2 linked regions of the Asticcacaulis excentricus CB 48 genome follow. The main gene of each other region encodes a partner of the protein of the gene in region 2 in a complex. Links are inferred from orthologs where the notes say so. Each region holds a gene or a part of one and is shown on either strand. Other genes may lie near its edges. The genes, in order: ASTEX_RS02115 and ASTEX_RS14225.

Evidence for each region.
Region 1: the proteins of ASTEX_RS14225 (region 2) and ASTEX_RS02115 are in contact, whole or in part, in a solved structure (PDB 8RP0), measured with the Escherichia coli proteins. The link is inferred for Asticcacaulis excentricus CB 48 from one-to-one orthologs.

What each region holds. Positions count from the first base shown.
Region 1 is NC_014816.1:447,747-450,990, forward strand. Bases 265-3,187 are described here. They hold ASTEX_RS02115 (anthranilate synthase component I family protein), read right to left. Parts: upstream 2,462-3,187; coding sequence 1,067-2,461; downstream 265-1,066. Other genes in these bases: ASTEX_RS02105 (TadE/TadG family type IV pilus assembly protein), read left to right, coding at 265-512; ASTEX_RS02110 (TadE/TadG family type IV pilus assembly protein), read left to right, coding at 512-1,066; ASTEX_RS02120 (S41 family peptidase), read right to left, coding at 2,975-3,187. In the rest of the region: more of ASTEX_RS02105, read left to right, coding at 1-264; more of ASTEX_RS02120, read right to left, coding at 3,188-3,244. UniProt on the Escherichia coli protein: Part of a heterodimeric complex that catalyzes the two-step biosynthesis of 4-amino-4-deoxychorismate (ADC), a precursor of p-aminobenzoate (PABA) and tetrahydrofolate.
Region 2 is NC_014817.1:544,113-547,275, reverse strand. The notes cover bases 257-3,098. They hold ASTEX_RS14225 (anthranilate synthase component II), read left to right. Parts: upstream 257-1,301; coding sequence 1,302-1,895; downstream 1,896-3,098. Other genes in these bases: trpC (indole-3-glycerol phosphate synthase TrpC), read left to right, coding at 2,905-3,098; trpD (anthranilate phosphoribosyltransferase), read left to right, coding at 1,888-2,901; ASTEX_RS14230 (beta-galactosidase), read left to right, coding at 257-1,123. Outside these bases: more of ASTEX_RS14230, read left to right, coding at 1-256; more of trpC, read left to right, coding at 3,099-3,163. UniProt on the Escherichia coli protein: Part of a heterodimeric complex that catalyzes the two-step biosynthesis of 4-amino-4-deoxychorismate (ADC), a precursor of p-aminobenzoate (PABA) and tetrahydrofolate.

The sequences.
Region 1 (3,244 bases), on a different replicon or contig from region 2:
CCCCCTGTCCGATGACGGGGTTGTGGCGCGATCGCAGGGGTGCAACGGCGGTGGAATTCGCCCTTATCGCCTTTCCTTTCTTTGGTTTGATCATGGGCTGTATCGAGCTGGCCATCGTGTTGTTTGCCGGCGTCTCCCTTGATCTGGCGACCGCTAAGGTGTCACGGGAGCTTCGCACGGGAACCTCCGGAAAGGCCACTACGTCTGCGATCTTCATCACCAAGGTGTGCAATGAAATGGCATGGATAGGCTCGGACTGTAAATCTAAGCTTCGCGTCGATGTCCGCACTTTCACCAATTTTCAGATGGTGAGCCAGGCCCCTGATGTCATAGTCGACGGTAAGTTTGTCAGCATGCAATATACGGTGGGCGGTAGCAGTCAGATACAACTGGTGCGAGCGTATTACCCCTGGCCGGTATTCTCGCCATTTCTGAAACCCGGTCTCGGTTCTCTGAGCAGCGGGGAGACCGTGCTCTCTTCAATCATCGTGTTCAAGAACGAGCCCTTCTGATGCTAAGACGTCTGCGCCAAACTCTTCATATCGGGCTCAGAGCCCGCAATGGCACGGCGGCGGTGGAATTTGCCCTGATCGCTCCCATCCTTATTGTCATCTACTGGGGTCTGGCGGATCTTAGCCTGGGCATTATGGCCAACCGTAAGACGGCGCATCTCGCGGCCACTATGGGGGATCTGGTCGCGCAATCGGAAAGCCTGACCCAAGCCAATGTAAGCGATATATTTGAGATCGGGACTAGTATTCTTGAGCCCTTTCCCGCGGGGACCAGTTTACAGATGCGGATTTCGAGCGTGACGCGCAATAAGACCACAGGTGTCATTGCCGCTGACTGGACGCCGGCGCCGAGCAAAAACTGGAAAGGGACGACAACCGTTGATACCAAAGGCCTGACTACCGATCAGCTGCCGGCCGGTGAAACCCTAATCATTACCGAAGTCATTTATGACTTTACGCCCCCGATCGGTAAATTTTTGCCCGTACAAACAACCTTCAAAAGCACAACCTACCATCATCCTCGCTCTGGCGCGGTCATTCCCCTGAAACCTTGATTAGAGTTCACGTTCCAGCACTCTTCGGAACAGGGACAGCTTGGTTTCGGTTTCTCGGCGTTCATCGGCGGGATTGGAGTCGGCGACAATACCGCCACCCGCACTGACCCTTAAGTGCCACTGGCCCAGAGTATCGCGTTCGCAGGCGGCCGTGCGGATCAGTACATTCGAGTCCATGGCGCCCGACGCATCGACCCAGAACAGCGAGCCGCAATAGGGGCCGCGCGGGGCCTCCAGCGCCTGAATGACCTTCATCGCCTGCACCTTGGGCGCTCCAGAAATAGAGCCGGGTGGGAAGGTGGCCAGCAGCACATCCGCCGCCATATATCCCGCTTTCAGTTGCGCCGTTACCACGGACACAAGATGGTGCACGTTCGGATAGGATTCTAGCGCGTTCAGTGCTTCGACGCGCACCGAGCCGACCTCTGCGACTTTCGACAAGTCGTGGCGCATCAGATCGACGATCATCAGATTTTCAGCGCGATCCTTGGCACTGTTGAGCAGCTCCCGACCCAGCGCCGAGTCAGCCTGCGGCGTGTGTCCGCGTGGGCGCGTGCCCTTGATAGGGCGAGTTTCCATCCGGCCGTCGGCCCCAAGGCGGATAAAGCGTTCGGGGCTGTTCGATACCACGGCGCGATTCCCAAAGCGCACAAAGGCCCCGAAAGGACTGGCCCCCGCTTCGGCCAGCGCCTGTAAAATGTGATCGGGCGTGAGGCCGGGTTTTAGAGCGCCGCGCCAGCCGCGCGCCAGATTGGCCTGAAACAGGTCTCCGGCATGGATTTGCGCCACCAGCGTCGCAACCTTCGCCTCAAACTCTGCGTCCGGCGTTTCGCTCATCAGTGGGCCATCCATCAGGGTGGAGGGCGGGGGCATGGACACCACGGTTTCGACCTGCGCCGCCAGGGCCTCGGCCCGTTCACGCGCCGCGTCCGCCGTTGCGCCGCGCCCCAGTACCAGGCGCCTCTTATGATGCAGGTCGAACGCCAGAACTGCCGAAAAGCGAATTAAGACCAGTTCGGGCCACGGTTCAGCCCCCAACTCAAACGCACGCAGGGGCAGGTTTTCCAGCCTTGGGCCAAGCTCAAACCCGGCCAGCCCGATCAGCCCGCCGGTAAAGGGTGGCAAATCCGTACTAGCGTCGCCGTGAACATGGGTGTCACCCAACACCTGCGCGCAGGCCGCGCGCAACACCTCTTCCGGGCGGCGCGCGTCATCAAAAGCAAAAATCTCTGTCTCATCGGGTGCCACACACAGCCACGACCAGCGCCCCAGCGCGCCGCCATCGGACAGGAAACCGGCGCAGTGTTCCGACCTCAGCACGCTGCCGAAAAAGGCTTCGGGCGGTCGGTAGGGCAGCGACAATATGTACAGATGCTCAGGCAGTGCGCGGGTCATTCGTGTTCACGGCGGGTGGCTTAAACTCTCACGGCAACTTGATTCGCTCGTTAAGCCATTGAGGATCATTATGATTGCAGGTTTCGCCACACAAGCCGGTCTGTCCCATATTCTTTGGTCAGACACTCTCTGGCATGTATGACGAGTGGCCTATGGATGGAGGTCCATGAGATGTATCCTGACGCCCGGTGCGACGCATCGGGCGTTTTTTTACAGAGCTTATTTCGTTAGGGTTGAAGCGAAATCACGCTCTGAATGTTTGGTTTGACGCGCTTTTAATCCGAAAAGTGCGTCACGCTTCTCAGGAAGCGCTGGGCCTTGTACGCGCTCGGCCCGTGTGCGGATTTTAAAACCCCCACTAAAACACATTATACAAACGGCCGGGAATGCTCATCGCATCTGGCCGTTGAAGACATGAGACTGTCTCATATGTGTCCGTGGCATGAGACAGTCTCGAATGGAATATCAAGGGCCATTTTCAATGACACTTGGTGCGAGGCGGCGGGTTAGGACTTACTTCGGTTGCGCCGAGCTTGAGGACGACGAAGAAGACGAAGAGGTCGCTGTACCCGGTGCCGCCGCTGGAGCCGGTTTGGCGGGGCCCGCCTTGGTTTTGCCGGCAAAGCGTTCGCTTGGCGTATCGACCAGATCGGACATAGCCAGCTTGAGGCCGCGCGGGTGCGCCGCCGCCATCTTCACATCGCCACCATAGTTCAGAACGTCGATAGCGCGCGCCAGTTGGAAATCACCGGTTTTGACATCGTAGGAATCCGGCGGCACTTC
Region 2 (3,163 bases):
GCGCTGGGCGTTCCGGGGAGACGGCCGATCGGGCTTCGTTTTCGTGAATAACCATGTGCGCCAGCACGCCACGCCCGCGCATCCGGATACGCGCTTTGAGATTAAACTCAGCGATAAAAGCGTGACCCTTCCGTCGAAAGGCATGACTGTAGAGGAGGGGGCCGCCTTCATCTGGCCCGTCCATTTCGACCTGTCGGGTATTGATCTCCTGTGGGCAACGGCCCAGCCGGTGACGAAGTTCGACGACGGGAAGGGCGACCTTTATGTGTTTGCCACAACTGGCCAGATCGAGCCGGAATTTGTCTTTGACGCACAGGCGATACGCACGATTACGGGGGCCCAAAAGGCCCGGCAGGGGGCTCAGATACGGGTAACGTCCTGCACGGGACGCATCGTTTCCGTCGTAGGCGCTAATGGCAAGAGCGCACGCTTTCTGCTTCTCACCGAAGCGCAGGCGCAAAGCCTGACCACTGTGACGGTGCGGGGCCGTCCGCACCTGATCCTGAGTGCGGCGCATGTCTTTGGAAACACGGAGGGTGGGGCGACGTTCCGTCAAACCGACCCACAATTCAGATTTGCGATTTATCCATATTTATCAAATAATTTAACTTCAAATCTGAAACTAAAATTTGAGCCTTCAAAGGGGCTGTTTCAGAACTGGGGCGCTTTGGCACCGCCGGTAAAATTGTCCGCCGAATGGCAGCTTCTGCGCCAGGCAGGCAGGGCACCGCCGCTGAAGACTTGGGGGCCGCGAAATACACCCATCGTGCCTGAACCGGAAAGTTTCGGCGCTTCGGCCGCATGGACCGTGAAGGCACCGCAAGAGGCACTGAGAGGGGTATCCGACGTCTATCTGGATGTCGATTATCAGGGCGATGTGGCGCGGTTGTTTTCAGGTTCGCAGATGCTTGATGACGAATACTATATCGGGAGGACGTGGCGTATCGGGCTTAAGCGTTATGCCAACAAACTAACGGAGCCACTGACACTCAGCGTCATGCCACTGCGCGAGGATTCAAAAGTCTATTTCGACGCCAGCGTGAAACCACAATTCACGGACGGTCAGGTGGCGCGTATTGACGCGATCCGACTGACGCCCGAATACGAATTGACGCTGAAATAGTCCGGAAGGTGGGCACTCTGAGTGCCCACCTTCCGGCTACACCAATATATCGCATAATATATCTTATGGGAAATTTAGGCATGCTCAAGCGTGAAACCGTTGAAACGTCCGGGCTTTGGGCCATTTCCGTTTGGTTTTTGCGCCGCCTTTGCCTATATCGCTTGCATGGGAGTTGGCCATGATCCTTGTCATCGATAATTACGACAGCTTCACCTATAATCTGGTGCACTATCTGGCGGAACTGGGCGCGGAAACGCAGGTGTACCGCAACGACGCGCTGAGCGTTCAGGACGCGCTGGCGCTGAAGCCAAAGGCGGTTCTGCTGTCGCCGGGACCGTGTGCGCCGGATCAGGCCGGCATCTGTCTGCCGCTGCTGCGTGCGGCCCCCGAAGACCTGCCGATCTTTGGCGTCTGTCTGGGGCATCAGTCGATCGGTCAGGCCTATGGTGGCGACGTCATCCGCGCCAAGACGCTGATGCACGGTAAGACCAGCCAGATCCATCACAAAGACATCGGCCTGTTCAAGGACCTGCCCAATCCGTTCACGGCGACGCGCTATCACTCGCTGGCCATCAAGCGCGAAACCCTGCCCGATGACCTGATCGTCACCGCCTGGACCGATGACGGCGAAATCATGGGCGTCCAGCACCGCACGCGCCCCATCCACGGCGTGCAATTCCATCCGGAATCCATTGCCACCGAAGGCGGCCATCAGATTCTGGCCAACTTCCTGCGTCTGGCCGGTATCGAGAGCCACAACCTCTATGTCTGACGCCTTCAAACCCTTGCTGGCCAAGCTGGCGGACGGTCAGACCCTGTCTGACGCCGACGCCGAAATCTTCTTTTCCGCTTGTCTGCGCGGCGAACCGACCCCGGCTCAGGTGGCGGCTGCCGTAACCGCTATCCGCCTGCGCGGTGAAACCGTCGGCGAAATCGCCGCCTGCGCCCGTGCCATGCGCGCAGCGGCCAAGAGGCTTGATCATCCCTATGACACGGTCGATGTCTGCGGCACTGGTGGCGATGGGCTGCATACGCTCAACATATCCACAGCCGTTGGTTTTGTGGCGGCCGGCGGCGGCCTGAAGGTCGCCAAGCACGGCAACCGCGCCATCACCTCGAAATCCGGCACGGCGGATGTTCTGGCGGCACTGGGCGTCAATATCGACGCCACGCCGGAACAGCAGCGCAAGGCGCTGGAGGAAGCCGGTATCTGCTTCCTGTTCGCTGTGGCGCATCACGGGGCGATGAAACACGTCTCTCCGATCCGGCAGCAGCTCGGTTTTCGCACTATTTTCAATCTGTTGGGCCCCCTCACCAATCCCGCTGGCGCGCGGCGTCAGGTGGTGGGCGTGCCCTCCCCGCGCTTCATCGAGCCGATTGGCAAGGCGCTGGGGCAGCTTGAGGCCGTTCACGCCTGGGTCGTACACGGTTCCGGTCTCGATGAACTGACGACCACGGGCGAAACCGAGGTGGCGGAATGGAAGGACGGCAAGCTGCGCCTGTTCACCATTACGCCCGAAGCCGTGGGTTTGCCGCGCGCGGCGCTGGTCGACATCACGGGCGGTGCGCCGGAACACAATGCCGCCGCCCTGCGTCGTCTACTGGAGGGCGAAAAAGGCCCCTATCGCGATATCGTCATGCTCAATGCCGCGGCGGCCTTCCTGGTCGGCGGCGCGGTGGAGACCCTGCGCGAAGGGCTCGATTACGCCGCCGCCAGCCTTGATGACGGCAAGGCTCTGGCCGCGCTCGATCAACTCGTCACCCTTACGAACACCTAAGACATGTCCGATATTCTGGAAAAGATCGCCACCTACAAGCGCACGGAAGTCGCCGAACGCAAGCCTGCGGCATCACTGTCGGCGCTGGAGGCACGTATCACAAAGGTCAGCGCACCGCGCGGCTTTCAACGCGCGCTGGTGGCCCACAAACAGCCGCACAGCCTGTCGCTGATCGCCGAGGTGAAGAAGGCCAGCCCGTCCAAAGGACTGATTCGTGAGGACTTCGAGCCGGCTACACTTGCGGCGGCTTATCAGGCCGGCG